Regions from separate parts of the Agathobaculum faecis genome, predicted to be linked through region 1. Evidence: riboswitches for the same ligand, from Rfam matches in the RefSeq annotation. Region 1 holds a riboswitch; the other holds the start of a gene.

What was found. Region 1 has a riboswitch for cobalamin ahead of H8S45_RS05655 (sirohydrochlorin cobaltochelatase). Riboswitches for the same ligand answer to the same signal wherever they lie in the genome.
Region 2: linked by a shared signal. The riboswitch ahead of H8S45_RS09860 (energy-coupling factor ABC transporter permease) and the one ahead of H8S45_RS05655 (sirohydrochlorin cobaltochelatase) in region 1 are both predicted to bind cobalamin.

What each region holds. Positions count from the first base shown of each region.
Region 1 is NZ_JACOPL010000004.1:127,231-143,030, forward strand. Features, by position in the region: gene H8S45_RS05645 (MFS transporter) at 1-1,165, opposite strand, end outside; gene H8S45_RS05650 (helix-turn-helix transcriptional regulator) at 1,765-2,652, shown strand; cobalamin riboswitch at 3,056-3,255, shown strand; gene H8S45_RS05655 (sirohydrochlorin cobaltochelatase) at 3,432-4,433, shown strand; gene H8S45_RS05660 (hypothetical protein) at 4,559-5,488, shown strand; gene H8S45_RS05665 (ABC transporter substrate-binding protein) at 5,485-6,627, shown strand; gene H8S45_RS05670 (FecCD family ABC transporter permease) at 6,640-7,653, shown strand; gene H8S45_RS05675 (ABC transporter ATP-binding protein) at 7,669-8,787, shown strand; gene H8S45_RS05680 (hypothetical protein) at 9,288-9,485, opposite strand; tRNA gene H8S45_RS05685 (tRNA-Ser) at 9,800-9,890, opposite strand; gene H8S45_RS05690 (phosphodiester glycosidase family protein) at 9,977-11,158, opposite strand; gene H8S45_RS05695 (DEAD/DEAH box helicase) at 11,188-12,819, opposite strand; gene H8S45_RS05700 (putative manganese transporter) at 12,946-13,797, shown strand; gene H8S45_RS05705 (CpXC domain-containing protein) at 13,845-14,456, opposite strand; gene H8S45_RS05710 (DUF2752 domain-containing protein) at 14,598-14,972, opposite strand; gene H8S45_RS05715 (ABC-F family ATP-binding cassette domain-containing protein) at 14,972-15,800, opposite strand, start outside.
Region 2 is NZ_JACOPL010000008.1:75,804-91,603, forward strand. Features, by position in the region: gene cobA (uroporphyrinogen-III C-methyltransferase) at 1-1,446, opposite strand, end outside; gene hemC (hydroxymethylbilane synthase) at 1,443-2,306, opposite strand; gene cobK (precorrin-6A reductase) at 2,299-3,507, opposite strand; gene cobJ (precorrin-3B C(17)-methyltransferase) at 3,504-4,232, opposite strand; gene hemA (glutamyl-tRNA reductase) at 4,229-5,431, opposite strand; gene H8S45_RS09835 (cobalt-precorrin 5A hydrolase) at 5,456-6,481, opposite strand; gene cobM (precorrin-4 C(11)-methyltransferase) at 6,478-7,233, opposite strand; gene cobI (precorrin-2 C(20)-methyltransferase) at 7,230-7,922, opposite strand; gene cbiD (cobalt-precorrin-5B (C(1))-methyltransferase CbiD) at 7,919-9,055, opposite strand; gene H8S45_RS09855 (energy-coupling factor ABC transporter substrate-binding protein) at 9,138-9,470, opposite strand; gene H8S45_RS09860 (energy-coupling factor ABC transporter permease) at 9,474-10,217, opposite strand; cobalamin riboswitch at 10,373-10,566, opposite strand; gene H8S45_RS09865 (energy-coupling factor ABC transporter ATP-binding protein) at 10,640-11,473, opposite strand; gene cbiQ (cobalt ECF transporter T component CbiQ) at 11,486-12,274, opposite strand; gene H8S45_RS09875 (YitT family protein) at 12,393-13,277, opposite strand; gene H8S45_RS09880 (amino acid ABC transporter ATP-binding protein) at 13,343-14,134, opposite strand; gene H8S45_RS09885 (amino acid ABC transporter permease) at 14,244-14,996, opposite strand; gene H8S45_RS09890 (transporter substrate-binding domain-containing protein) at 15,025-15,800, opposite strand, start outside.

The sequences.
Region 1 (15,800 bases):
CAAGGCCGCCGCCCAGCTTGGAGCCGACCGAAGCGGCGCTGAAAATCATGCCGTCCTGCCGGACGTGGGTCTTCCACTGACCGAATTCCGCGCAGTCCGCGATCATCGGGAATACGCAGGCCCACAGCGGCGCAACACCGATGCCGCGCAGCACGGCGCTGACCATGGCGACGGTGACGCTCATCGGGTTGCTCATCCACACAAACTGCGCCACGATTACCAGCAGAATACCGGCAAGCGTCAGATTCCTCTTTCCGAAGCGGAGTACAAACTGCGGCACGATCAGCACAACGATGCTCTGCGCGATCAGCTCCGCCGCGTAGATCGGACTGTACAAGGCCTCGTTGCCCAATATGTATTTACAGTAATAGGTTTCGATCGTACCGGTGACAGTGCTCATCATGACCATAAAGCCCCACAGCCCCAGGCAGATCGCCCAGTACTGGTTGGAAAACAGCGCCTTTAGGCTTCTTCCCACCGATACCTTCTCGGTTTTGGCCGCTTCGATCACCACGCGCTCCTCAATATTGAAGAAGCAGACCAGCAGCAGCACCAGCGCGATCACGGCGAAGATGATCGAAACGATGATCCAGCTCTGCTGGGTGTTGCCAAACGCCTGCACCAGCGGGATCGTGGAAACCGTAACCACCATCTTGCCCATCGGCCCGCAGAAAATGCGGATCGCCTGGGTGGAGGTACGGGATTTCTGGTCGCGCGTAATCAGAGAGGCCATCGTGGAATACGGCAGGTTGAGCGCGGTATAAACCACCGTATTGACCAGGTTATAGGTGACGAAAATATACACTGCCTGCACCATGACCGGCGCATTCGCCGGAATGAGGAACAGCAGGACGAACGTCACCGCATACGGCACCGCCATCCACAGAATCCACGGCCGCGCTTTGCCGTACTTGGATTTCGTCCGGTCCGTGATAAAGCCCATGATAATATCCGAAACACCGTCAAACACACGCGTAATCAGGAAAATGATACCGACGAGCGCGGCACTGACACCCACATAATCCGTATAAAAAAAGGTAAGCAGCGTGCTGCACAGGCCGTATACCACGTTACAGGCCGAATCGCCCAAACCATAGCATATCTTTTCCCGCAGGCTGACAACGTGGTCCTCTCTGCTCCGCTGGATTTCCGAAGTATGCTCCAACTGAAAAACTCCTTTCTCTTTCCAATCACAATCCGGATCGCCCCAAGGCAATCCGTTTTCCCTCAAGCATTGTGCAAGCTGGGAAAATCGTAGCCGGAACTATGCCAACTGGATCGCTTGCATCCAACCGTTTTCCGGCGCCGCCCCGTATATCCATGCCGGTATGATGCAGACGGTCGTCCTTTTCGCTTCTCCGAGAAAAAGTTCTGATTTCCGCACTTTTTACAGCCCCTTTCAATCTTCCGTTCATTTAGGATAATGCTCTTGAAAATTACCGGCAACTCTTTTATACTGGTATAGTACTATGAAAGCACAAGGGGTTCAATCAATTTAATTTCAGGAATTGTAATTATCCTCCCACGCCACTGGGAATATCGCAACAGTTTCAGGCAAATCCAACGTCATTTCTATCCCTCTCCAATCCTGTTATCGTCACATTGAACAACAGCATTTTTGTTTTTTGATTTTTTCTTAACTATTTATAGGCATATCCGTGGTTAAAACGCAAAATTCGTTTTCCCTATTGTACATTTCTCACAACGCCCTTTTTCCGCCTTCATGAGACTTTAAAACTACTTCTGCAAAGGAGGAAGCCCTGTATGGAAAATATCAGCGCGCTGCACGCAGTAAAAGAGGAATTGACCTATTTGAACCAGATGTTCCCCCTATCCGAATTTGTGGACCATTTCGACACGTTTGCAGACGGCAGCTTCCCAAGCCACTGGCACAATGAGTTTGAGCTTCAGATCATGTTGAAAGGAAATGCGGAATATCGGGTCAACGGCACCCGCTATATAGTTAGCGAGGGCAGCGCTATCTATATCGCGCCGGAAGCCGTACATATGATGAAAGCGCTTTCCTCAAACGCCATTGGCTACAATGTGGTTTTGCTCCCGCAGTTCCTGACCAATCTGTTTCAAGTCTCCAACTGTGAAAAATATGCGGCCCCGCTGACTTCCCGCCATCCAGAGGCCTTTGTCATCACGCCGGAACGCAAGGAGGGGCATGTGGTTCTGGAACTGCTCAAGCGCATGTACTACGCCGAAAGCACCCATACCGCCTATGAGCTGTTCCTGCTGGAGCATTTGATCGGCATTTGGCGCAATCTGCTTGCCATCCTGCCCAAGGCCGCTTCGGTTTCCGAGGACAGCAGCAAATTCCTGCGGGAGCAGCGCATGCGGACTATGCTGCATTTCATTCGCAAAAATTATGCGCAGCCCATCACGATTTCCGAGATCGCTGCAGCCGCCAACATTAGCAAAAGCGAATGCTTCCGCTGCTTTTCCGAGCTTTCCAGAATGACGCCGATCGAATATGTCAACCAGTTCCGCCTGCTACAAGCCGCGCAGCTACTGACAAGCACCAAAAACAGCATATCTGATATCTGTTATTCAACCGGCTTCAATAACACCAGCTACTTTACAAAAAAATTCAAGGAACAATATAAGGCTACACCCCGCTCGTACCGGACACAAAATCTGCTATAGCGCTTCGGCGCATATCTGCAGCGGCTTTCTGTATCCCCTCTTTGCCGGCCGAGTGTTTTGATGCGCCGTTCAATCAGCAAAGTTTTTCCCGCTCCTGCCTGATTTTTATGCAGCAAAAAAGCTCTGGTCTGATTCAGACCAGAGCTTTTCTCAAAGCTTCTGCTATCTCAAGGAAGCAGCAAAACGCTTCCTTATTTTTTGACAGCGTTAATACCTTTGTTCATTCCCATACCCTCCGCGCGAAATCTGCTATGATATAAGGAATATCCGTCATATCGTTCACCTGCCCGTTTATTATCATAGCACAGATCGGCAGCGGATTTATAAAAGTTCAATAAGCTTATCCAAAGTATCTGCTTGACATCTGCGATATAGGTTGTATAATGAGGAATAGATTCAAAACTGAATACAGCGAGCAGTCGGTGCCTGCACTTCCTTATCTGTCGAAGATGCGGGTTAAAAGGGAAACAGGTGGGAAGCCTGTACGATCTCGTCACTGTAAGCAGGGAATGCGCGTCCATTCAGTCCACTGGTGCAAACCGGGAAGGCGGCCGTGCGTAGCGATCTGCAAGTCAGGAAACCTGCCGCCTGTTGGTACAGGAATCACATTCCAGATCACGAGTAATTGGTCGTACTGTAGCCGCGTTTGTCTCTTTACGACCCTTTTATTTGCACGTCATATGCAGTAAAAGGGTTTTGTTTTTCCTGTACTTTTTCAGAAGTGGTGTGCATTTTATATACATCACAGGGGATGTCCCCCAAAAGGAGGAAAAACAAAAATGAAACTTAAAAAACTGCTGGTTGTCCTGCTATCGGCCGTCCTGCTTGCTTCTCTGCTGGCCGGATGCGCTTCCACTCAAACGCAGGCGGAAGACAACACGGATACCCACGCTGAAACCGCGGCCGGCGGGGAGACAGAACAGACTGCCCCCGATGAAAACTATGATACCGGAGACGCCAGTCTGGACGATCCGCTCAATCAGGACGATATTGGCGAAAACGAACTGCTGGTTGTCAGCTTCGGCACCAGCTATAACGACAACCGCCGGCTTACGATCGGCGCCATCGAGAAAGCCATGCAGGAAGCATTCCCTGACTACTCGGTACGCCGCGGCTTTACCAGCCAAATCATCCTTGACCACGTCAAGGACCGCGATGGCGAAGTGATTGACAACGTTGGCGAGGCGCTGGACCGCGCCGCTGATAACGGTGTCAAAAATCTGGTCGTTCAGCCGACCCATCTGATGAATGGTCTGGAATACAATGATCTGGTCAATGAACTCGCGGAATACAGCGATTCTTTTGAAAAGGTAGTCATCGGCGAACCGCTGCTGACCAGTGACGCGGATTTCCAGGCCGTCGCGGATGCAATCGTCGCGGCGACTGCGGAATATGACGACGGCGAAACCGCAATCTGCTTTATGGGCCACGGGACCGAGGCCGATTCCAACAGCGTATATGCCAGGATGCAGCAGGTGTTGACGGACGGCGGCCATGCCAATTACTTTGTCGGCACGGTGGAAGCCTCTCCGACGTTAGAGGATGTCCTGTCGCTTGTCCAGGCCGGCAATTACAAAAAGGTAGTGCTTCGTCCGCTGATGATCGTGGCAGGCGACCATGCCAACAACGATATGGCCGGCGATGAGGAAGGCGCTTGGAAAACCGCTTTCGAGGACGCCGGTTATGAAGTGATTACGATCGTAGAGGGCTTAGGGCAGCTCGAAGCGATCCAGGACTTGCTGGTACAGCACGCACAGGCTGCAGCGGCAAAATTAGGCTGATTATTTCAAACAGCTTTCTTTCCTTATCTTTCTGCTTTTTTATACTTCTTGTTCTGAACGGGGTGCGGCTTCTCAGGCCGGACCCCGTTCAGAATGTCGAGGGAACATTTTTTTGCAAAAGGAGGATGCGGTATTCTCACGAAAACCGCGCTAAACACATGAGAACAGGCAACCTTGTACCACTTGCCGCTCTGACGGCCCTGCTGCTGTTCGGGGTGGGCTGCACCGCTGATAGAAATGGTCAGCAATCCGATATTCCACCCGTAAATGACGCAGTCGCTTCCGCCGACGAGATGGCCGGCGTAGAAGACGTTGTTGCGGAGGATATGACACCGATCGACGGCTCTCAGATCAGGGACGGCGTATACGATATAACGGTAGACTCCAGCTCATCCATGTTCCATATCGTCGCCTGTCGGCTTACCGTAAAGGACGGAAGCATGACCGCACAAATGACCATGGGCGGAGCCGGCTACCTGTATGTCTATATGGGTACGGGCGAGCAGGCCGCAGCCGCAGACAAGACGGCATATATCCCGTTTGTCGAAGAGGCCGCAGGCGCCCACACCTATACCGTGCCGGTCGATGCGCTGGATGCTGGCATCCCCTGCGCCGCATTCAGCAAAAACAAGGAAAAATGGTACGACCGCACGCTGGTGTTCCGCGCCGATTCCCTGCCGGTTGACGCTTTTGCCGATGGCGTCGTAACAACGCCGGAGGAGCTGGCGCTGGCGGATGGCAGCTATCAGGTTGACGTCGCCCTGGAGGGCGGCTCCGGCCGCGCGAGCGTGGAATCGCCCGCGCAGGTGACGGTCAGGGACGGCGAGGTCACGGCAACTATCGTCTGGAGCAGCTCGAACTACGACTACATGAAGGTTGCTGATGTGCGCTATGACGCTGTCATTGAAAACGACCGTTCGGTGTTTACCATCCCTGTGGCCTGTTTTGACTGGAAAATGGCGGTGGTTGCTGATACGGTTGCAATGAGCCAGCCGCATGAAATTGATTACGCGCTACGCTTCGATTCGGCTTCCCTTTCTCCGGCGGCATCATGAAAAGGCATGGAATGGCGGCGGCCATCCTTTCGCTTGCCGTTCTGCTGGCCGCCTGCTCCCCCGCATCCGAGCCGGTGTCAGGTGAGCCTTCCGCAGTCAGTTGGGACAGCCTCACGGTGGAAAGCGGCCTTGACCTGCAATACGCCGACCAGTTCACAGTCGATTATTACACCGGCGGCTATGCGTTAATCCATATTGTCGACGGCAACGATTATCTTGTCGTTCCGGAAAACAAGCCGGTGCCGGATGGGCTGGCGGATACGACCGTTGTCCTTACGCAACCGCTGGACCATATCTATCTGGTTGCAACCTCTGCCATGGACCTGTTCTGCGCGCTGGACGGTATCGGCAGCATCCGGCTGTCCGGCACAGACGAAAGAGGCTGGTATATTGATGAGGCCAAAGCCGCAATGCAAAACGGAGCGATGCTGTACGCCGGCAAATACAGTGCGCCGGATTATGAACTGATTTATGCTGAGCAATGCGATCTGGCGGTCGAATCGACCATGATCTATCATTCACCCGAGGTGAAAGAACAGCTCGAACGGTTGGGCGTACCCGTACTGGTAGAGCGCTCCAGCTACGAGAGCAGCCCGCTGGGGCGCATGGAGTGGCTGAAGCTGTACGGAGTGCTGCTGAACCGTGAGGAGGCGGCGGAAGCCATATATCAGCAGGCGCTCGACAGCCTGCGGCCTGTGATAGAGCAGGAGAACACCGGCAAGGCCGTCGTGTTCTTTTATATCAATTCCAATGGTTCCGCCAATGTCCGCAAGTCCAACGACTATGTGGCGAAAATGATCGAAATGGCGGGCGGAACATACATCTTCAGCGACCTTGGGAATGACAACGCACTCTCTACCATGAATATGCAGATGGAGATGTTTTATACGGGAGCCAAAGACGCGGATGTCATCATCTATAACAGCACGATTGACGGGGAACTGCATTCCATCGACGAGTTGCTGGCCAAAAGCCCGCTACTCGCTGATTTCAAGGCGGTCCGGAACGGCGACGTGTGGTGTACCGGACAAAACCTGTTCCAGTCCACGATGGGCCTTGGCGATATGATTCTGGATATCCACGCCGTACTGACCGAAGAGGCTCCGGAACCTCTGACCTACCTGCATCGGCTGACATAAAAGAAGGTACCTATGGAAGAAAAACGAACCAGGCGTTATATCTTATCCTTCGGCATGCTGGCCATACTGCTGCTGGCCCTGCTGATCTGGAACATCCATTCGGGCAGCCTGCATCTGTCCGTCAGCGAAGTGCTGCACATCCTGCTGTTTCGCAGCGGTGAAAACGCCGCCGTCATCTGGGACATCCGCCTGCCGCGCATTCTGGCCGCGGTTTTACTGGGAGGCGCGCTGTCGGTTTCCGGTTTTCTGCTGCAGACCTTTTTTGCCAACCCTATCGCCAGCCCGTTTATTCTGGGCATTTCATCCGGTTCCCGACTGATGGTTTCGCTGGCTTTGGTGGGCGCACTTGCGCACGGCCTGATCATCGGCTCGGCGCTGATGATTACGGCGGCCTTTGTGGGCGCCATGCTATGCATGGGGTTTGTGCTGCTCATTTCCCAGAAGGTCAGGAAAATGTCGCTGCTCATCATCTGCGGCGTAATGATCGGCAATATCTGTTCTGCGGTTACGGATTTTGTTGTAACCTTTGCCGATGATTCCAATATCGTCAATCTTCATAACTGGTCAATGGGCAGCTTTTCCGGCATTTCATGGGAAAACATTTACATCATGGCACCCGTTGTGCTGGCCGCGCTGCTGCTTACCTTCCTGCTCTCTAAGCCGATCAGCGCCTATCAGATGGGCGAGGTCTATGCGCAGAATATGGGGGTGAATATTCGGGCCTTCCGCTTATCCCTGATTTTGCTGTCCAGCCTGTTATCCGCATGCGTGGCCGCTTTTGCCGGACCGATCTCGTTTGTCGGCATTGCGGTACCGCATCTTGTAAAAAGCCTGTTCCAGACTGCCAAACCGCTTCTGATCATCCCCGGCTCTTTTCTGGGCGGCGCGGCCTTCAGCCTGTTCTGCGATCTGATCGCGCGCACAGCTTTTGCTCCTACCGAACTAGGCATCAGCTCAGTAACAGCGGTTTTAGGCGCACCGGTCGTCATTTACATCATGGTGCGCCGCAGGATGCAGGCAGGATGAAAGGAGGAAGCCGCTGTGGATACCTATAAAATCCGCACGGAACACATGACAGTAGGGTATCGCGGCGTTCCTCTGATCCGCGATATTGAGATTCACGTCCGCAAAGGCGAGATCCTGTCGCTCATCGGGCCGAATGGCGCAGGTAAATCCACTATATTGAAAAGCATCATTCGGCAGCTTGCCCTGATTGGCGGGACCGTATATCTGGACGGCCGCGCGATGCGCAGCCTGTCGGAGCAGACAGTTGCACAGTCGATGTCCGTCCTGATGACTGAGCGTGTCCAGCCTGAACTGATGACCTGCGGGGATGTAGTCAGCACGGGACGGTATCCCTATACAGGGCTTATGGGCGTTTTATCCGCCGCTGACCGCCGCAAAGTGCGGGAAGCTATGGCGCTGGTGCATGCGGAGGAGCTGTATGACCGCGACTTTTCGCAGATCAGCGACGGGCAGCGGCAGCGCGTACTTCTGGCACGCGCCATCTGCCAGGAGCCTGAAGTAATCGTGCTTGACGAGCCAACCTCCTTTCTGGACATCCGCTATAAGCTCGAATTATTGTCTATGCTCAAACAACTGGTGCGCGAAAAACAACTGGCGGTCGTTATGTCCCTGCACGAGATCGATCTGGCGCAAAAGGTATCCGATCACATCCTTTGTGTCCGGCACAACGCGGTAGACCGCTACGGCACGCCGGAAGAGATTTTCTCCGGCGGCTATATTGCCGAACTGTATGGAATCACCTCCGGTTCCTATAATGAAGCCTTTGGCTTTCCGGAACTGCAGGCAGCGCGGGGGCAGCCGCAGGTGTTTGTCATCGGCGGAGGCGGCAGCGGACTCCCGATATACCGCCGCTTGCAACAGCACGGCATCCCGTTCGCCGCCGGAATCCTGCATGAAAACGACATGGATTATCCTGTCGCGTCCATGCTGGCAGCGGAGGTCATTTCCGAACATGCCTATCAGCCGATCACCAAACAGACGTTACAGTCCGCATGTGCTGTAATGGATGCCTGCCGATATGTGTTCTGCCCATGCCAAACGTTCGGCCCGCTCAATCAGGCAAACGAACATCTGCGGCAGAGGGCAGGCCGCAAATTATGCGACGAGATTCCCGACTTGCCTTGCGAAGCATAGGAGGGCAATGGGATTGGCGCCTCCGGTGTATCCGCACGGTTCACGGGAAACGGTTTATTTTTGCTCCCACGCCGGTTTTATTTTATCGTAAAAGGCAGGCCGGTGCATGGAGTCAAGCCATATCAGTTTATCATGATACCGAGCGGCGCGCTATCCTTAAGCGAAATGATTATACCAGAGCGGCTGTGGTATCACAGCCGCCCCTTTTTCTTTGTGATATAAATTCACTTATAAAAGAAGTTCAAGAGTATATGTATGTAAAAACGCATTCGCCCTCCACTCCGCGCAAGGCTCATCAGCAAGGGCAAGATCTATCCTATTGTCTAAACAGAAACCGGCTTCACAACGCCACAGTTCGGCAGTTTTATCCGGCAGAGCCCCTCCCCCATTTTGGCACTTTGGCAGATCACAACCCACACAGCCTCGGATCTGATCCGAGACTGTTCTTTGTATATTGACACCCTGTCTGTTCTCACCAACCTAAAGGCCGGTGAAAACACTCAGCGCTTTACAGGATGGTAGTCGTTCCGCCACGATACGGAAGAAACCAAACAGGGAATGGCCTGATGAGAGGAGGCAGCAACCTGACGGCTGTACAGATCGAGCGTAAACGTATGCCGGTAGATCAGGCAGTTTTTGTCCGACGGGTTATTGCTGCCGCCGAACACCAGATTCCCCAAAGAATAGGCAATCTGCACCCAAATCAAACTCGTCCGAAACGGCCCTGCTTTGGTAGGCTGCAGCCACGCCCTCCTGCGCCCAGCAACTCATCGAGAACTCTGAACCGTCCTATGCGCCCGACTGCAGCCCGGCCAGCACGGCCTTCAACACGGAGGTACAGACTGTTTTCCGCACCATGCGGCACCTCTCTCTTTCTTATAGTACCAAAGTTACTATATTTCAGGCAATATTGCAAGACATTTTGCATAGTTATCCGACGGGAGCATGTGGATCGACAAGGAAATTGGGACTAAAAAATCGCACTTTTCCATCAAGAAAAAGTGCGATTATATGGCGGAGAAGGTGGGATTCGAACCCACGTGACGTTTTACCGTCAACTCGATTTCGAGTCGAGCTCGTTATGACCACTTCGATACTTCTCCATTTTGCGCCTGTCCTACAGGCGCTTAATTATTTTACCATATGCTGCGCTGAAACACAAGGCTTTTTTCATTTTCCATCCGGATTTTTATTTTACCAAGAAGGCGTCCGGCAGATAGCGGCCCTCCGGATTCTTGGAAAGTGTGGTCGGGCTGGTGATTTCCCGTCCGTCGTACACCATAACCGAGGACGAGCCTCCGTCCAGCATGGAGGCTTGGTATGCGCCATAGCTCTCCATGATCTCGCCGCAGCGCTCGATCGAAATGCCAAACGAGTGGAACTGCCGCCCGTCCACGACCAGCATAATCACAGTGCCGTCCTCTGCCTGTCCGATCGCAGTACGCGGCTGCTCTTCATTCAGCCCCGTACCCGCGACCAGGTTTTCCCCATTAATGATAAGCGCCGGATGGAATTCGACCGCATCCCGCAGATTGGAGGTATCGCTGAACGCGCCGACCTGCAAATGGTCGTTTTCATCGAAGCCGATGATCTTCCAGCCGTCTCCGACCGCGCTCTGCAGTTTCCTGCCCTCGCTTTTCAGGAACCCATATGGCAGCCCGCCTGTACCGTTCCCCTCATAATCGGCAAAGCCGGATGCGTTGATGCCGAGTATAGCGTCATACGCGCGCGTTATGTCCGACACATAGGAGCCATATTCAAACAAGCCCTCGCAGGTGCCGACAATCACACGCTCCGGCTGCTTGCACAGCGCCAGCTTACCCGCATACTCCATACCGAGCGCGTCCTCGCCGACCATCTCCGCGATCAGGATACCGTATTCCGCGTTGATCGCTAACACCGTATCCCCCTGCTTAGTCGTTATGCCGGTATGATAATCCCTTTTGTCCGCTTCGCCGATCAGGTCAATATCAATATGGTCGTATCCGTTGGCTATGTACTCCGGATTGTCCTGAAGGAATTGCTCAAAGCTGTCCCTGTCCAGTTCGGAAAAGGTCTGGTAAAAACGCTCCTTGGGGGTGGATGCCGTCGCCGTATGATTTCCACTGTCTCCCCAGGCGCTTTCCGCGCCCTCCTGCTTCTGGTTCAGCAGATAGCGTTTCACCATGACCTCCTCGATAATATCGTGTGGGATAAACCAGGTGGCCAGCCACTGATGCGTCATCGTCCCCATTGCGGTCTCGATATACCACTCTCGCCAGCGTGTTACAAATGCATTGGGCGTATACAGCAAAAAGGGGTAGACCACGGTCAGGCATATCATAAAAAAACAGGTTAGCCCTAAGGCAAAGCGGTGTCTGGCGCCGTTCATGGTCTGTTTTCTCCCCTTTTACGCTTTTTCTATTTCCCGCTGCGGCGGCGCGGGCTGTGGCGGCGAGCCGTTGCGCTTTTCTTCTCCTGCGGCTGCGCCGCAGGAGATTTTTCCGCCTTCTGTCCGCGGGCCGACAGCGCGGCCTCCACCTTTTTGCGGATACGTTCCGCCGCCTCCGCGCTCAGCGCATAGGCGCGGGACGGGGTATGCGCGTCCACCCGCGGTTCATTTTTTTCAAACCGCGCGTATGGGTCGTTTCTCCGTCCACGGCCGCGGGATACGGATGCGGCGGCGGTGCGCCGCGCGCGCGGTGCGGCCGCTTTCGCGCGCTGCTCCAGCTGCAGCTCCGCCGCTTTTTCCCTACGCGGCGCACGCTTGGCAGGCGCGGCTTTGCGCGCCTTCTGCTTCTCGGCCTTCTCCCGCTCCGCTTCAGCCGCTACCGCCTCTGCGGGGGCATTTTCCGAAACCAGCTTGCGGCGGGTGCGGGTATTCGTCGTTTTGCGCTGGCCGCTCTCCCGCTCTGCGGAGGCCGCTGGCTTTTCCTCATGCGGGATCTCGCCCGCGACCGGTATCTTTTTCCCGATCAGCTTTTCGATATCCGCAAGATACGGCCGCTCGCTCCGGTCACAGAACGAAACCGCCGTCCCCTCCTGTCCGGCGCGGCCCGTGCGGCCAATGCGGTGGACATACGTTTCCGGAATATTGGGCAGCTCGAAATTGATCACAAGCGGCAGCTCGGTGATATCGATGCCACGCGCCGCAATATCGGTCGCGACCAGCACCGCAATCTTGCAGGCCTTGAAATCCGCCAGCGCGGTCTGGCGCTGGTTCTGCGATTTATCGCCGTGGATCGCCTTGGACTTGATGCCCGCGCGGTTCAGGTCGCGCGCCACACGGTCCGCACCGTGCTTGGTGCGCGTAAAGACCAGCGTTTGATGCACGTTGCTTTGACGGATGACTTCGGTCAAAAGTTCCCGCTTTTCCGCTTTTTCGACCAGGTACACCTTTTGCTCAATTTTCTCGACCGGCTTGGCGGACGGCGTAATCGAGATCCTTGCCGGATTCTTCAAAAGCCTGTTGGCCAGCGACGCAATCTCCTGCGGAATTGTCGCGGAGAACAGCAGCGTCTGCCGTTCCTCCGGCAGATACTTGATAATGCGCTTGACATCTGGGAAAAAGCCCATATCCAGCATGCGGTCCGCCTCATCCAGCACAAAGCATTCCACCTTGTCCAGCGAAACCAGCTTCTGCCCCATCAGGTCCCACAGCCGGCCGGGTGTTGCGATCAGGATATCCGCGCCGCGCTGCAGCGCTTCCACCTGCGGCACCTGGGAAACGCCGCCGAACACCACCGCGGCTGTGCAGCGCGTATAGCGCGCGTACTGACACACATTTTCATAAATCTGCAGCGCCAGCTCGCGGGTCGGCGTCAGGATCAGCGCCCGCACCGCGCCCGTTTCCCCCTGCGCGCATAAGCGTTGGATGATCGGCACGGAAAACGCGCACGTCTTACCCGTACCGGTCTGCGCGCAGCCCATCAGGTCGTGTCCGTCCAGAACGGGCGGAATCGCCTTCTGCTGGATCGGCGTTGGCTGCTCATAGCCCGCCTCTTCCAGCGCTTTGAGAATATTTTTTTCGATCTTTAGTTCTTGAAATTTCATAATATCGTTTCGTTTCCTTTTTTGAATTGGCTGATTCCGGCAAATCCCGCTTGCCCGAACGCACCGCCTTGTGTTATACTATTATAGTACGTTTTTATGCCCCCATTAAATCTGAGGTGAATCTTTTTGCTGCATCTTTTAGCCCATGTGGTACCCGAAGCGTTTTTCGATGTCGTCAAAACCGTACCTCTGCTGCTGCTGGTTTATGCTTTGCTTTACTATATCGAAAACCGCCTCACCAACACCCCCGCGCTGTTGTCCCGCGCGGCGCAATTCGGTCCGGTCGTCGGCGCGCTGGCCGGAACAATCCCACAATGCGGGTTTTCCGCAGCCGCGGCCGCGCTCTTTTCCGCCGGCTATCTCGCCCCCGCGACACTGGTCGCCGTCTTTCTGGCTACCTCCGACGAGGCGGTGCCCGTTATGCTGGCCGGCGGTGCAAGCGTGCCGCAGGTCGTGCTGCTGCTGGCGGTCAAATTCGGCATTGCGGTGATCGGCGGCTATATCCTGCGTTTTACCGTATTCCGTTCCCACCGCGCGGAAAGCGGCGAAGCGCTGGAGATCGAAATGACCGCCTGTGACTGCAGTGCAGGCTCGCCTATTTGGAGCGTTGTCTGGCACACGCTCAAGACCGCGTTCTTCCTGTTTGCCGTACTGCTTGCGCTGAATCTCGTGGTACACGGCATCGGCGAGGAGCGCGTCGCCGCCCTCATGCTGTCGGACAGCATTTTCCAGCCGCTGCTCTGCGCGCTGCTCGGCCTGGTACCCAGTTGTGCGATGAGCGTTTTGCTCTCCGAGCTTTTCGTCAGCGGGACGATCAGCTTCGGCGCTTTGATCGCCGGCCTGTCAACCGGCGCCGGCTTCGGCTACATCGTCCTCTTTGAAGAAAAAGAGGGCCGCCGGCGCGCGCTTCCAGTCATTGCGGCCACGCTCGCCGTTGCAGTCATCGGCGGCACGCTTGTCCAGTTCTTTTACGGATAACACAGCCGGTATTTTCAACAGCCTCTCCTATACGGAGCGGCTGTTTTTTATCCCAGCTCGTGCAGCAGCCCGAGCGCCTCGTGCGCCCAGGTCATGTCAATGCGCGCAAAATCCCCGCCGGTGGTATACAGGTAGTCCTCCACATCACCGTGTATGCGCTGGTAAACCGCCCCCGGCATAGCGGCGTATTGCTCCGCCCCGTCCGACAGCACGGCAACGAACCGGATATCCCCCGTGCGCTCGTCCAGTTCATGAAACAGCAGTTCAACCACATCCAGATCGTGGTCCAGTTGGGTAAACAGCAGCAGCTTCATGATCTCAACCGTGCGGTCGTCCAGGCCGTGCTCCAGAATATTGATCTTTTCGCGGAACGCGTTCATACTGTCCACAATACGCAGGGTATAGCCTGCCAGCGGGTCGAATTCCGCGCGGGGCGCTTCGCCCTCCTCCGGCCACAACCAGACCATAAACTGATTCGACATATCATGGTACAGGCAGGGGTACACCACCAGCACGGTTTCGCCGCAGTTTGGGCATGCGACGCGGAAGCAGGACAGATCCTGCACCTTAGCCCGCAGTTCGGGATTACGGTCAATATTGATATGGTCGAGCATCTTATGGTCGGTCTCGGCCTGACAATGCGGACAGGTAACGGTCATAGCTGCGTTTTCCTCCTCGATATATGCCCAGTTATTTTATAGTATACCACAAAATACCGGATATAGGCAAGCAATCGCGCCGGATTTATCCAGCACAGAAAAGCAGCGCACGGCCCGCGCCGCGCGCTGCTGTATCCGGTTTCAGACAGACCCCCATACCAGCGGGTCGTGCGCGGCCAGACGAACTATCCAGACCGCCGCCCAGAGTGTCATTACACCCCAGAGCAGCGCCCGCTCGCGTGTTTTGCTGCCAAGCAGCGGTTTTTTCCCGAACAGGACATATAAAACCACCGGCGGCAGCACATAGACCATCGGATGATACCGAAACGCTGCCGCAAAATCCAGGCGCAGCAGCGCGTATACCGCGCGAGACAGGCCGCAGCCTGGGCATGGCACGCCGGTAAAATGCTGCACCGGACAGCCCCACCCTAGCAGGGAAGCGCTGAGGCTCGCTGCTCCGAACAGCAGCCCGATCACAAGCACGCCGAGCAGCCCCGCCCCGAAACGCCCGCGCATCAGCCCTGATAGGTTTCGCGGAACTCGAGGAACTCGTCGTAGGTGCATTCCTTGTCCAGAACGCCCTGTTCCCGTATCTCGATGATGCGGGTCGCAATGGTCTGCACAAACTCATGGTCATGCGAGGCGAACAGCACCGTACCCTTAAAATCGCGCACGCCGTTGTTCACGGCAGTGATGGATTCCAGGTCCAGATGGTTGGTCGGCTGGTCGATGACCAGCACATTCGAACCGAACAGCATCATTCGGGCAAGCATCAGGCGCACCTTTTCGCCGCCGGACAGCACGCGCACCGGCTTATACACATCATCGCCCGAGAACAGCATCCGTCCCAAGAAGCCGCGCAGCGTGGACTCCAGCGTATCGGTCTGGGAATAGGGTGCGATCCAGTCGAGCATGTTTTCCTCATGGCCCTCGAAAAAGTCGTTGTTGTCTTTGGGGAAATAGCTCTGCGAGGTGGTCACGCCCCACTTGAAGCTGCCCTCGTCCGGCTTAATCTCGCCCATCAGGATTTGGAACAGCGTGGTCATGGCCAGCTCATTATCCGAGATAAAGGCGATCTTATCACCGCGGCGCACAATGAAAGACACATTATCCAGCACCTTTTCCCCATCAATGGTTTTGGAAATGCCGCGCACCTCTAAGATATCCTTTCCCGCCTCGCGGTCCTGCTGGAACGCGACCCACGGGTAGCGGCGCGAGGAGGCCGGCAGCTCCTCGACAGTCAGCTTGTCGATCAGCTTGCGGCGGCTGGTCGCCTGGCGCGATTTGGACTTGTTGGCCGCAAAGCGCTGGATGAAGTTCTGTAACTCCTTGATCTTTTCCTCG
Region 2 (15,800 bases), on a different contig from region 1:
CGCGTTTGCCGCGACTTTTACGTTCATCCCATATCGGCGGGCGGCCTGTGCGGTCTGCCCGCCGATGCACAGCGCGGTAAAGCCGGCGCAGCCCGCCGCACCCACCGCCTGCACGAAGCCCTCGACCGTGGACGCGCTGGTAAAGGTCACAACGTCCGCCGCGCCCTGTTCCAGCAGGGCGCGTATGGCATCCGCCTTCTCACAGCGGTACACGGTGTCGTACAGCGGCACGTCGGTCACGCGCACGCCCGCGGCGGCGAGCTTTTCGGGCAGCAGACGCCCGCCCTGCGCCGCGCGTAGCAGCAGCGCCGCGCCGCCCTGCGGCATCGCACTGATCAACGCGTCCGCGAGATGCGCCCCGTCGTACTGCCTGGGGAGGAGGTCAGCGGTCAGACCACAGTCCGCGAGCGCGTCCGCCGTGCCGCGGCCGATAGCGGCCAGCTTCATCCCGTACAGCGCGCGCAGGTCGCGTCCGAGCGCGCGCAGCGCGTGTACCGCCGCCTGCACGCCCGCCGGACTGGTGAACACCGCCCAGTCGTGGCGCTGGTCGAGCGCATCCGCCAGCGGCCGCGTGTCCGTGCGCTCGACCGTCTCGATGCACGGCGCTTCGGTCACCTCCGCCCCCAGCGCGCGCAGGCGCGCGGCGAGCGTTCCCGCCCGCCCGCGCGGCCGAGTCACGACCACGGTCTTCCCGTGCAGCGGCAGGGACGTGAACCAGTCGAGCGTATCGCTCAGGCCGCACACCCTGCCCACGACGATGAGCGCTGGGCTGCGAAGCCCCGCCGCGCGCACTCGGTCCGCCAAGCCGGCGATCGTCGCCACCACCTTACGCTGGGTGCCGCGCGCGCCATTTTCAATTACGGCGGCGGGCATATCAGGCGCGATGCCGGCGGTCAGCAGGCCATCCGTCACCTGTTCGAGCGCGGACAGTCCCATGAGAAAGACCAGCGTACCGTCCAGCCGCACCAGGCTCGCAAAGTCAATTTTGAGCGCCCTGCCCGCGCGCGCATGCGCGGTGACGATATGCACGGACGAGCAGCAATCGCGGTGCGTGACCGGAATGCCTGCAAACGCGGGCGCGGCGAACGCGCTCGTCACCCCTGGAATCACACGGAACGGCACGCCGTTTTCCCGCAGGTATTCGCACTCCTCGCCGCCGCGGCCGAACAGGTAGCAATCCCCGCCCTTGAGCCGCACAACGGTTTTGCCCTGCCGCGCCAGACATACCAGTATCTCGTTGATCTGATCCTGCGGCACGGGATGCCGCCCGCTCTCCTTGCCCACGTCCACGCGCACGGCGTGCAGCGGGAGCAGGTCGAGCACGCTCCCGTCCACCAGCCGGTCGTATACGACCGCGTCCGCTTGGGCGATCGCTTCCGCGCCCGCAAGCGTGAGCAGCCCGCGCCCGCCCGGACCCGCGCCAACCAGCGTTACTGTTCCTGTCATAGCGCTCCCTCCGCCTGTGTCCGAAGCTGCAGGGCGAGAGAGCGGCCGAGCGACGCGGCCTGCTCCCGCCGCCCTGTGACCGCACCGCGCACCACGGTCCGCTCGTCCGCAGTGACATACAGCCCGTGCAGATGGAGATATGCCCCTTCGGCCTCGGCATATGCCGCCACCGGCGCGAAGCATCCCCCGCCGAGCGTGCGGATGAACGCCCGTTCGGCCAGCGCGCAAACGCGCGCGTCCGCGTCGTCCAGCAGGCGCGCCGCGCCCTCCAACTCCCCCGCGCGGCCCTGCACGGCCAGAATACCCTGCCCTGCCGCGGGCAGCAGCTCGTCCGGTGAAAAATACCGCGTGATGCGCTCCTGCAGCCCCAGACGATGCAGCCCCGCCGCAGCAAGCACGAGCGCGCCGTATTCGCCGCTGTCGAGCTTTTGCAGCCGCGTTTGCACGTTGCCGCGCACCGGCCTGACCGCGATCTCTGGAAACAGCGCCGCAAGCTGCACGCGCCGCCGCGCCGATGCACAGCCGATGGGCTTTGTTTTGTCCCACGCGCCGCTCTGCGGCAGCACCAGCGCGTCCCGCGCGTCCGCGCGGCGGGTATACGCGACCAGCGGTAACCCCGCCGGCTGTTCCATCGGCACATCCTTCAGGCTGTGTACCGCCAGGTCGATGCGCCCCTGGGCCAGCGCGCAGTCAAGCTCCTTGACGAACAGCCCCTTGCCGCCCACCTGGTCGAGCGTTTTATCCATGATCCTGTCGCCCGTGGTCTTCATGGTAATCAGCTTGCAGTCCCCAAGCGCACGGCAGACCTCCTCGGCCTGCACGACCGCGAGGCGGCTGTCACGGCTTCCTACTTTAATCATCAAATTCCTCCAATACCGCGCGGATGCGCTTTGCCGCCGCAGCCGTTTTGCCGTGCGCCGAGCCGTCCGACACCACGCCCACGGTCAGCCCGCCGCCCTCGCAGACGGCGGGAAAGAAAAAGGTGGACGCCGCCGCGCAGTCGGCCACGCTGCACGGGATATCCCGTGCAGCGCAGTCCCGCGCGATGCGGCGGTTGACCGTCCGGTCGTCCGTCGCCGCGACTGCCAGAAAAGCCCCCGAAAGATCGCTTTTCTCATAGCCGCGGCAGTGGGTCAGGCCCACGCACGCCCTGTCCTCGGGCGCGACGGTGACGACCCGCGCGCCGAACCGCCTGAGGACGCCGATGCGCCGCGCGGCGATCCTGCCCGCGCCGAACACCACGCAGGTTTTGCCCGCAAGCGATACGAACAGCGGAAAGCGAGGCAGGCTCTCCCTCTGCGCCCGAGCTGGTCCTGCCAGCCCGAGCTTGCCCGCCAGATACGCCTGCATCTCCTCCAGCGTACGGCCGTTTTCCGCGCACGGGCGCGCCACGACCAGCACAGTCACACCGGTTTCGCGCGCGGCAGACAGCTTTTCCGCGAACCCGCCGGACGCGCCGGTATCCTTGGTGACCAGGATGGTCGCGCCGGTCTGCCGCAGCAGGGCGGCGTTCATCTCCCGCGAAAACGGCCCCTGCATGGCGATGATGTGCGCGCCCGCAAAGCCGAGCGCCGCGCATTTTTCCAGCACCGGCACGCTGGGCAGCACGCGCGGATACAGGCGCTCCCGCCAGCCCTCGACCGCAGTGTACGCTTCCAGCTCCTTGCTGCCGGTGGTCAGCAGCACCTTGCCCGGGTGCGCGTTCAGCCAAGCGACCGCCGCCGCCGTATCGGGTACGGCGGCCACGCCCGCCGCGTCCAGCGCGGGGCGGAGCAGGCGCTCATACTGCGCGCCGGTCCTGGCGCACGCCGCACGCAGATTATCGGTCACGGCGGCGGCGTAAGGGTGCGTCGCGTCCACCAGCAGCGTTTCCGCGTCCACCAGCGCCGCGATCCCGTCCGCGTCCAGCCGCCCCTCGTGCACGGCGACGCCGGGCATCGGCTCCATGACCGCCGCGCCGTATTCGGTGGCAACGTATACGTCCGCCACCGCGCCGCGCGCAGACAGGAAACGGCAGAGCGCATGCCCCTCGCTCGTGCCGGAAAAAACGACCAGCCTCATACGCCCCGATACCCCCGCGGTGTGACCATACGGCCGTTCACCACGCGCGTGCGGCTGTTGCCGATGAGCACCGTGGTCAGCATATCGGCCGCGGTGTCCCGCAGCGCGCCCAGCGTGGTCAGCGTATGGCTTTCGCCCACGCGGCCGACGCTGCGCGCCAGCCCGCACACGGTTTCCGGCGGCAGGGTCTCGAGCAGGATATCGCAGGCGCGGCGCAGATGGCTGGTGCGCGTTTTGCTGCCGGGGTTATAAAGCGCGATGCAAAAATCGCCCGCCGCCGCGCCGCGCAGCCGCTTTTCAATGACCTCCCACGGGGTGAGCAGGTCGGAGAGCGACACGCATGCAAAGTCGCCGGTCAGCGGCGCGCCCAGCGCCGCGCCGCCCGCGCAGGCCGCCGTGACGCCGGGGATAATCTCGACCTCGATCGCCGGATCGTCCCCGCACACCTCGAGCAGCAGGCCGGCCATCCCATACACGCCCGCGTCTCCGGACGAGACGACCGCGACCGTCCTGCCCGCCCGCGCCGCGTCGCGCGCCGCAGTGCAGCGGTCGACCTCCTTTGTCATGCCGGTCTGGATGCGCTCCTTGCCCTCGATCAACTCCGCAATCAGGTCGAGGTACAGCCCATAGCCCGCCACGCAGTCGCACTTCTCCAGCGCGCGCGCAGCGCGCAGCGTCATCTGCTCCACGCCGCCCGGCCCAATCCCGATACAATACAGCTTCATCTGCCGCTCCCCTTTCTGATATGCGCCAGGCACGCCCGCATGGCTTCGGCGTCCACCTTATCCTTCATACCGCCCAGCATCAGGTCGACGGTCTTGTTCACCGCCAGCTCGGCCAAGCCGTCCATATCTCCGTCCGCGTACAGGGCGCCGTAGGCGTGGTCGAAGCGCAGGCGGTCGAGCGCGGTATCCTTGACCGCGGCAATCAGGGGCAGCGCCTGCCGGTAGGCATGCCACTCGTAAAACGCCCGCTCCTCTTCCTCCAGGATACGCGCGGCAGCAGCACGTGCCGCCGCGTTATGGTCTCCCAAGTCGCCCAAATCATCCAGATTGAGCAGCGTCACGCGCCCGTCCTGTCCCACCGCCTGCTCGATATCGCGCGGCATGGCCAAGTCGAGCAGCAGGCGCGGCGGCTGAGCCATCGCCGCCACCTGCACGGCGGTCAGGGTGAAATGCGGGCTTGCCGTTGCGCTCACTGCGAGGTCCGTGCCCTCGAGCGCCTCGCACCGCGCGTCATACGGCCAGGTGTCGCAACCCGCGGGGACGACGGTTTCGCCGTGGCGGTAGCTGCGCAGCGTCACCGTCACCGCGCAGCCGCGCGCACGCAGCGCGGCCGCGGCCAGCCGGCCGATCTCCCCATTGCCGATCACGACCGCGCGCCGGCCCGCGAGCGAGCCGAAAAAACCTTCCGCGCACCGCGCGCCGGCCTCTGCCGCGGACACGGGTACGCCGGTGAGCCGTGTCTCCGCGCGCACACGCTTGCCCGCCGTGACAGCGTGCCGGAACAGGGTGTCCAGCACGCTGTCCGCGGTTCGCGCTTCGCGCGCGAGCGCCGCCGCATCCCGCACCTGGGAGATAATCTGATCGTCGCCGAAGATCTGGCTTTCCAGCCCCGCCGCGACCGAAAACAGGTGGCGCGCCGCATCCCGTCCCGTGCGGGAAACGCTCAGCGGACGGTACGCCGCCGCGTCAAAGCCCGCCGCGCGCGCCAGCACCGCCAGCGGGTCGGGCGGGGTGCCGGCCGCCCCGTGCAGGTACAGCTCGGTGCGGTTGCAGGTCGCGAGCAGCACGCAGCCCGCTACGCCCTCCGCCGCCGCGATGCATGGCAAAAGCGCCTGCACCCGACCGCGTACAAACGACACCCTCTCCCGTTTTTCGATCGGCGCATGAACAAAGTCAATGCCCGCCATCCTCAGCTCCACAACAGCAGTCCTCCCCATCTCGTCTTATCCGTCAAACCGCGCGCGCCACGACCGCTCCGCAAGCGCCACAGCCACGCCGTCCCGCGCGGTCTTGCGGCACAGCAGTCGTCCGCCGCCTGTCGCGCACACCGCCGCCCGCTCGCACACGTTATCCACACCCACGGCCTGCTCGACAAAGGCGGACGGGGTAAAGTCCCCCGTCGTCCGCCGCAGCTTTTCTGCGGAAAAGAACGCAAGCGACAGGCCGTTCTGTACGCCGAACAGCAGCAGTCCCGGCTCGTCCCGTTTCACGTCGATGCTCGCCGCGCCGCATACCGCGCCGCGCGGCACGCCCGCCGCGCCCAGCGCCGCCCGCACCGCCGCCTCGATCCGTTCCACGGGCGTCCCCCGCCGGCAGCCGATGCCGATATGCACAAGGCGCGGTACCAAGTGCAGGGTATGCGCGAACGGCGCGGCCTTTGTGTCGTAGCTGATCGCGAAGCCGCTCTCCGCGTCGGCCTGCAGGCTGATGTGCGCGGGCAGCCGCCCGTCCACCGGAAAATCCGACCGCACGCCCACCGTCTCGCCGCGCAGCAGCGCGCCGGACACATATTTAATTTGCTGCGGGTCCACCACCACACAGCCGTGCGCCCTGGCCCAGGTATCCACCGCGAACACCTCGCGCCCGTCGGTCGCGGTGGTGATGACCGCCTGCGCGCCAAGGCCGTCCGCCAGGCGCTCTGCTATCGCGTTCGCACCGCCGAGGTGGCCGGACAGGAGCGGGATGACGAACCTTCCCGCCTCGTCGATCACGATGACCGCCGGATCGTACGCTTTTCCCATCAGATACGGCGCGACCGCGCGCACCGCGATGCCCGCCGCGCCCACGAATACAATCAGGTCGCAGTCCACCATCGCCTGCTGCGCAAAGCGCGCAAGGCTCGTGCCGGACAGCGAAAGGTCTACCGTGCGGGCATACCGCTCGCAGCGGAAATCCGGCAGGAACGCCGCGCACCGCGCCGCGGTCTGCGCCCCGGCGGCGGTAAAGGACACCAGCTTCGCGTGCTTCATCGGCTCGCCTCGCGGAAGCCGGTGGCGAACGACGGATCGTACAGCCGAGAGCGATCGTACTCCTCCCCCAGAAAGCCGCCGACCGTGATGAGCGCGGTTTTGGTGATGCCCGCGCGCGCGCCGGCCTCGGCCAGCCCCGCCACCGTGGTGTGGACGATCCTCTCATCCGGCCAGGTCGCCTTGTAGACGATCGCCGCCGGCGTGTCGGGCGCGTAGCCGCCCGCGAGCAGCCGCTGGGACAGCTTTTCGAGCTGCCCCGCCGATAGGAAAACCACCATGGTCGCGCCATGCGCGGCAAGGGCTTCGATCCGCTCGCTTTCCGGCACGGGCGTGCGCCCTTCCATGCGGGTCAGGATAACCGTCTGGCTGACGTTCGGCAGGGTGTACTCGGCGCGGAGCGCCGCCGCCGCGCCGCAGAACGAGGATACGCCTGGGCAGACTTCATAGTCCAGCCCCAGGCGGTCGAGCGCGTCCATCTGCTCGCGGTGCGCGCCGTACACACACGGGTCGCCCGTGTGCAGACGCACGACGGTCTGGCCCGCCCGCGCCGCGGGCGCCATCACCGCGATTACCTCCTCGAGCGTCATCCTCGCGCTGTCGTACACCGCGCAGCCCCGCTTTTTATAGTCCAGCAGCGCGGGGTTGACCAGCGAGCCGGCATAAACGATGACATCCGCCTCGCCCAGCAGGCGCGCGCCGCGCACGGTGATCAGGTCGGGCGCGCCCGCGCCCGCGCCGACAAAATAGATCATGCCTTATCCTCCTTGACCAGAATAATGGAAAAATATCCGGTCGGGTCGTCCAGCGTATCCAGCTCGGACACGATGCGTTCGCCTTTCATGCCGCACCGCTCAACGAGCGCGGCGTTCTGTAGCACGCCGCGCGCGGCCAGCCTGTCGCGCACCTCGAGTATAGCCTTTCCCGCCTTCATCAGCACTTTGCCGCCCGGCAGGTCGAGCGCCGCGTCCAACGCGCCGTGCGACGCGGGAATGATGTGCAGCATCTCGTCGTCCTCGCACAGCGCGCGGCCGAGCGCGGCCGCCGCCGCACAGAACGAGGGGACGCCGGGTACCATTTCCACCGCGTACCCCCGCGCGGCGACGCGCCGGTGGACATACCAGCAGGTTGAGTACACAGACGGGTCGCCCAAGGTGAGGAACGCAACCGTTTTTCCCTCATCCAGCAAAGCGCAGATGGTGTCCGCGGCACGATCATGGCTGGCGTCCCGAGCCGCGCGGTCGCGCGTCATCGGCATATCGCAGTGAAGCACCGGCTTGTCCCCGATATACTCTGCCGCGATCGCCAGCGCGGCCTGCTCGCCCGCACCCGCCCGCGGCACAGCCACCACGTCGCTTTCCTGAATCACGCGCACCGCTTTGACAGTCAGCAGTTCGGGGTTCCCCGGCCCCACACCCACGCCGTACAGCTTTCCTTTGCTCATACATCCTCCCTCAGCTTCCCGCACAGGCGCCGCGCGTCCGGCGATTCCGCCAGCACGCCGTACTGTCCTGTAAACATGATAAACGCCCCATGCGCCCGCTGTTTCAGCCGACGCGCGAGCCGTTCCTCCATCGCTTTTCCAATGCGGGCGAGCACCGGCTCTCGCAGGCCGGCCTTGTCCAGCGCCGCAACGCACGCATCCACCGAGACCGCCTCCATCAGCGCCGCGAGCGTATCCTGTCCCGCCCCGCACAGCGCCGCGTGCGCGGTGAAGATCTCCTGCCGCCCGTCCGCGACCGAGGAGTGGGTGTTCATCCCTCCGGCCGCCAGCTTGACCAGCTTTCCCGCATGGCCGACCAGCAGGATATCCGGATAGCCGCGGTAAACCGCGTGGTCGAGCGCCTCCCCGATAAAATTTGAGCATTTGACCGCGCGCCCCAGCTCCAGGCCCAGCGTGTCCCGCGCGAAATCCGCGCCGTAGTTTCCCGGACACAGGAACGCGATGCGCTGTCCCTGCGCGTACAGGCTGTCCAGCTCAAGCCGGATGGTATCGACCAGCGCCTTTTCGCTCATGGGTTCCACGATGCCGCTCGTACCCAGAATGGAGATGCCACCCACCACGCCCAGATGCCTGTTGTAGGTCTGTTCTGCCAGCGCCGCGCCGTTTTCTGCAGAAAGGATAACCGAAAAGCCGCCCGCATAACCCGCTTCCCGCGCGGCTCGGGCGACCGCCGCCGCGATCTGCGCGCGCGGCCCCGGGTTGATCGCCGCCTCGCCCACCGGCACGGAAAGGCCGGGCTTTGTCACCCGTCCCACGCCCGCGCCGCCGTCAATCGTGACACCGCCAGCCGCGCGGCGCACCGCCGCTGAAATACGCACGCCATTGGTAACGTCAGGGTCGTCGCCCGCGTCCTTGCGCACCGTGCAGACCGCCGCGCCACCTTCCAGATGCGGCCCCTCTACCGGCAGGGAAAACAACACTCCCCCCGGCGTTTCCAGCCGGATCACAGCGGGCGCCTGCCCTGTCAGCAGCAGCAGCGCAGCCGCCTGCGCGGCCGCCGCTGCGCAGGAGCCGGTCGTCCAGCCGCGCCGCAACGCCTGCCCGCCGCTGTACGCTATGGTATTTCCCCGCACAGACGGCCCTCCTTTCCGCAAAGCATCCTTGATGAAAGGTAAGAAAAGCAGAGCGGTCCATTTCTCCCGCTCTGCTCTCCTTTTATTTTTCTTTTTCCTGTCCGCGCGCGGTCTCCTGCTTCTTCCGCTCCACGAACCGGCCAAGGAAAAAGGCGATCACACCCACGCCTATGCCGGTTTGCACGCAGAACAGCAGGCTTTCCAGCTCGCCCGGCAGTTCACCACCGAGCAACTGCTCAAACACCGGTGTGAACCACGGCTCATAATCCTCGCCCGTGATCTCCGCCACCTTGATACTCCCCGCGTCATCCGAGCCGCCGAACTCCGCGCCGCGCAGCGCGAACACGGGACCGACAACCAGCACCACACACAGCAGGAGCAGGACAATCAGTAACGATTTGTTTTTTCTGGTCATTCCTTATCCCTCCTCAAAGCCGACGGCACACAGTTCTGGACGCGCATAGGATTCCAGCATAATCATGACGGCCACGGTCAGCACACCCTCCAGGATGGCGAGCGGAAGCTGCGTCGGCGCAAAAACCCCCAGAAACTCCACCGCCGAGCCTGAAACGCCACCCACGACAGACGGGTACGCCACCGCGAGCTGCAGGCTGGTCACGCAGTAGGTGAGCAGGTCACCCAGTGCTGCCGCCAGAAAAACCGATACCATTTTATTAACTCTCAGCTTCTGACACAGCTTGTATATGCCGAACGAAACAAACGGCCCCGCGACCGCCATGGAAAAGGTATTCGCCCCCAGCGTCGTCAAGCCGCCGTGCGCCAGCAGAATGGCCTGAAACAGCAGCACGATCACGCCAAGAATGGACACCGCGCTTGGGCCGAACAGAATCGCGCCCAGACCAGTACCCGTCATATGCGAGCAGGAGCCGGTGACCGACGGGATCTTCAGCGACGAGATCACAAAAATAAACGCCCCCGCCATTGCGATCAGCGTGACCGAGCGCCGGTCGCGCACGACCGCCCGCTGGAGGGAAAAGTACCCTGCCAGCAGGAAGGGCAGCGCGGCCACGCCCCAGAGAACGCACATCGCCGGCGGCAGAAAACCCTCCATGATATGCATGGCGCCCGCGGTGGGCAGAACGCAGCCGAGCAATGCCGCGCATGCCGTGATACGAACCAGCTTTCGTTGTTTACCTGTCATTTTATTTTCTCCTTTCCTGACCGGCCCCGTTGGGGCCGCCGTAAAAAAAACACCGCATCCAAATGCTTCCCACGCATCGGACCGGCATCGAACGCCCACTTCCCCCTTGGTAAAAGCAGGCTTTCCGCACACCGGCTATCACTCGTAACCGCTATGCGCTTCCATCCAAAAGGGCAGGTATTCTGGCTTGGGCGTCATCATCCGTTCTGCCGGCCTTCCCGGGATGACCCAGTGGCTCTCGTCTGGCGGCGGACTCTGCCCTTACAGCGGCGGGACCGCAGAGGAATCACACCTCTTTCCCTATTATCCTGCCGGAGAAATGGCAGGCACCTTTTTGTATCCGTACCGCGATCCGGCCGGAAGAAGCTGGTTGTATTATAGCATAGCCGCGCGCGCTGTTCAAGGCCGCGCCGGCGGCTTTGCTATTTTTCTCTACCGAGCAGAGCCTCCAGCCCATCCGGCGTTTTGGGGCAGGCGGCACCCGCCGGCACAAAGCCGCGCGCCGCCAGTCGGTCGAACACATCCAGCAGCAGCGGGGGGCGCAGATGCGTGCGCGCCATCAGGCGCGTATCCCGAAACACCGTCTCCGGTGCGCCCGCCGCCAAAACGCGGCCCGCACAGAACACTGCGATCCGGTCCGCCCAGCGGTAGGCGAAATCCATATCATGTGTGGAAATGACCAGCGTTCTGCCGTCCGCATGCAGGCGGTCCAGCACAGCCTCCAACCGCTCCTCTCCCGCCGGATCGAGCGACGCACCCGGCTCGTCGAACAGCAGGATGTCATTTTCCATCGCCAGGATGTCCGCGATCGTCACGCGTTTTTTCTCCCCTCCAGACAGCTCGTGTGGCGGACGGGCGCGGAACGGCTGCAGCTCCATGTAGTCGAGCGCGTGCTCCACGCGGCAGGCAACCTCCGCCTCCGGCAGCCGCAGGTTCATCGGGCCGAACGAAACCTCGGCCGCAACGGTGGACGCAATGATCTGGTCGTCCGCGTTCTGAAACACAATGCCCGCCCGTCGACACAGCCGCCCGCGCTCCTTTTTCCCGATCAGTTCCCCATCCAGCAGCATCGTGCCGCGGTCGGGCGTCAGCACGCCGTTCAGACACAGGAAAAACGTTGACTTTCCCGCTCCGTTGGCCCCCAAAACCGCCAGCCGCTCCCCCGCGTACAGGTCGAGCGAAGCGCCATCGAGCGCGTTCTTTTTCCCGTCGTAGGAAAAATACAGGTCCTTTGCCCGAAAAACGATTTCCCGCATCGCGGCTCCTTTCTATCCTGCCGCCAGCCGCATGGCCAGCAGCGCTGTCCAGAATACCAGCGTCCAAGCCACCTGCGCGCGCCGCAGGGGCTTTTTCTCTTCCAAAAAGTGCAGCGCGCCGTCATAGCCTCGCGCCGCCATCGCATTCGAATAATTCCTCGACCGCCGCAGCGCCACGACGAGCAGGTTGGCCGCCGTGCCGCCGAACGAGCGGCAGGAGGTGCGGAAATCCCGCCAGCCCAGTCGTGCCGCCGCCGCGTCATACATACGGCCATATGTATCCAGCAGCACAAAAATAAACCGGTAGGTCAGATACATCAGCTCGGTCAGCAGGCTAGGCAAACGGACCCGATGCAGCACCGACACCAGCTCGCAGGCCGTTGTCGTGAGCGCGAGCAGATACATGGCGCTCACCGCGCCAAGCGCTTTGAGAACCAGGCCGCACGCAAAGCGCGCGCGGTCCCAGTCGGTACAGAGATAAAACCCGGGCAACGGCAGGCTCCAGTCACCGGCCGGCACGCGGGAAATATCGCACGCCACCGCCAGCCCGCCCAGCAACAGGAAGACCAGCGGCGCCCGTAAAAGTCCGATATAGGCGGACAGCCGCACCCCGCCCCTGACATTTTGCAGCCACGCCAGCACGGCGATCACCGCAAGGGATACCACCGCGCGGTCTGCCGCCAGACAGATCGCCAGCGTCCCCAGCGACAGCACGACTTTGAACCCAGGGTTCCAGTCGTTCATGCCGGAGCAGTATGCCAGATGATCGACCGAGCGCACGCCGTGTCCGTTATGGCGCATATCCCCCCTCTCCTTTCCCGTCCGATATTGTGCTTATTGTAGAGCCAACCCCGCCATTTGTCAACAGCACAGAAAGGCTGGTGCGGCACATTGCCGCACCAGCCTCCTGTTTGATTGTTTACAGACGCATCTCGAAATTCCCTGCAACGCCGATATCATCATGTACAATGATGAAAGCATCCGGATCGCGTTTGCGCACCGCACGTTTAAGTGCAAATGCCTCGTCCTTGGATACTACCGTCAGCAGCACATTGGTCGATTCCCGAGTATAGCCGCCCTCTCCATGCAGCCTTGTCACACCGCGCTGCACCGTATCAAATACCAGCTGTTCCATATTATCCAGCTTGGTGATAATCATGACATCCATCGTAATACGCTGGAAATGCACCCTGTCAAGCGTCAGGTTGGCGGTCACGGAATAGATAACCGAATAGATCGCCGCAGGCAGATTGAAGAATACCGCGCAGCAGCCGAATACGAGCACGTTAATCAGGATACATACACGTCCCACGCTGAATGACGGGTTTTTCTGCGCCAGATACACGCACAATATTTCCTCCCCACCGCCGCAGCCGCCCGAAACCAGCGTAAGCCCTGCGCCAACGCCCGCAACCAGCCCTCCAACGATACAGGAGGTCAGCGTATCCGAAAAAATCGGCTGCTCTGGCCCCGTGATCACGGTCAGGAAAAAGCTGTACAGTCCGGTACAGACCAGCGTTTTGATAAAAAACGGCCTTCCCAGCTGGCTGTACGCCAGTATCAGCAGCGGGACGCTCATCAAGAAATACAGGATGCCCGCTATATCCGCGCTTCCAAGGCTGAGCCCCAGCACATTAACCAGAAATGCCCGCACCAGCTGTGCAATGCCCAGAAAACCGCCGCTGAACAGTCCCAACGGGGTGATAAATACGTTCATGCCAAACGAAAATAAAAACGTACCTGCAAAAATCAGTCCCAGAGAGCGCAAGGACATATATTCTGCCAGACGGGTCCGAAGCTCCATTTTTATCTCTCCTTTCTGTCTGCGCAAAGCAAGGCGCGGCCCTTTCCGTGCCGCGCCTTCCAGCCTCAGCTTGCCTGGAAGCGGCTGAGGAACTGCTGTGTTTTCGGGTTCTGCGGATGCTCGAAGATCTGCTCCGGCGTGCCGCTTTCCGCGATCACGCCATCGCACATAAATACGGTCCGGTTGGAAACCTCGCGCGCAAATTGCATCTCATGCGTAACCACAACCATGGTCATGCCCTCTTTTGCAAGCTGACGCATGACCGCCAGCACCTCGCCCACCATCTGCGGGTCGAGCGCGCTCGTCGGTTCATCGAACAGCAGCATTTTCGGGTGCATGGCCAGCGCACGGGCGATCGCAACGCGCTGCTTCTGGCCGCCCGAAAGCTGTGAGGGGCGCGCGTTGATATACGGTGCCATACCTACCTTTTTCAGGTAAAACAGAGCGTCCTGTTTCGCCTCCGCTTTCTTTTTGTGCAGCACATGCACCGGTCCCGCCATGCAGTTCTGCAAAACCGTCATATTGTTGAACAGGTTAAACGACTGGAACACCATGCCGACCTTGGCGCGATATTGCGACAGGTCAAAATGCACGCCGCCGACCGCTTTCCCCTCATAGGTAATCTCGCCGGACGTTGGTGTTTCCAAATGGTTGATACAGCGCAGCATCGTTGACTTCCCCGATCCGGAAGCGCCGATGATGCAGACGACCTCTCCCGAACGAACCGAAAAATCAATGTCCCGCAATACGATATGCGAACCGAAATTCTTGCTCAAATGTTCGATACGCAGGACAGTATCCGTCTTTACGCCGGCACGCCCTTTCACGGCATCCACACTCTTTGCAGACAGTGCCATCGTATGGCGGTTCAAGGGCATAGTTCGGGTAACCTCCATGTTTCATGCAGCTCCTTTTCTCGTTTCAACTTAAATCTTTCATACGGATCATAGCCGCGGACAGCACCTGTCATGCCGGCGTCTCCTCCGCTTCTTCCAGAACATAATCTTTGGGACCCGCCAGGCGTTTCTCCACCAAGCGCACCAGCGCAGTCGTTACCGTTGTCAGCACCAGATAGATCATACAGATCACGGTAAACACTTCAAAATAGGTAAAAAACTGTCCGGCAACCGATCGGCCCACATAAAACAGCTCACCGACCGTGATTACACTCAGCACCGAGGTGTCCTTGACATTACTGATCAGGTAGTTTCCAATCTGCGGCACCACATTGCGGAATGCCTGCGGCAGGATGACCAGACGCATCGTCTGACCGCGCGTCATGCCAATGGCTTCCGCGCCCTCGTTCTGCCCCGGATCAATCGACTGAATGCCACCGCGCACCGTCTCAGCCATGTAAGCGCCTGTATTGATCGAAACGATAAACAGGCCGCAGGTGACAGGGTCCATATCCGCGCCGAAATAGGCTGAGCCGTAAAAAATAACCATGGCCTGCACCATCATCGGCGTACCGCGAAACAGCCAGACGTAAAACGCAATCACTGCGCGCGCGACGCGCAGCACTGCTTTGCGCAGAGTACTATCATCCGGTTCGATTTCAAGAGCGGAAACCGCGCCGGCCAGAAAGCCAATCAGGCAACCGAGCGCCGTTCCCGCTACCGCGAGAAACGCGGCAATTTCCGCGCCCTCCAAAAACGAAGATCCATAATTCTGGATAAAATACAGAACCCTTTCAAAGAAGTCCATACTACCTATGTCCATGGTAAGTAAAAGCCGCCTTTCCGTTTGGTCACTGGTTCAGCGGCTGGTTCTGACAGGCCGCGTCCATCATCTTGTTTTTCTCCTCATCGGTGATCTTTTCCAGCGCGTCATTCAGTTTACCGACCAGTTCTTCATTACCCTTGGTTACGGCGATCGCGACATCGAGCTGCTCAGCCGGCACCTCAAACCCGCTCTCCTCGTCCAGCTCGACAATTGCTAATTCCGGATTGGAGATCAGCGTACCCTCCGCAGTCGGACGGTCGAGCAGTATCCCGTCCACCGTACCCGCGTTGACCGCAACCACCAGCACCGGCACGCTCTCCATGGCCGCCTCCTTGGAGGCACTGGGAATCTGGTCAATTACATCATACCACAAGGTATTGAGCATCGACGTCGCCTTGATGCCGGACAGTTCGTCGAGCGACTTTGCCGAAGCATACGGGCTGTCTTTTTTAACGACCATCACCAGATCAGGCGAATAATATGGCTCTGTGAAATCCATTTGTGCGCGGCGCTCTTCCGTCGGGGTAATCATGGAGATCGCGCAGTCCACCTTGTTGGACTGCACCGCCATCATCAGGCCATCCCATTCATATTTATACGGCTCCAGCGTCAGGCCAGCTTCCTCGCAGACACGTTTCATAAGGTCCACCTCAAAGCCGCACAGGTACTGCTCCGTCCCCGTTATCTGGATCGCGCCGTGCGCATCCGTATCCTGCGTCCAGTTTGTCGGCACGGTCATACCCTCAAACCCTACGCGGAGTACACTGCTGTCCGCTGTGTCCGAGGCTTCGTTGCCCCCGC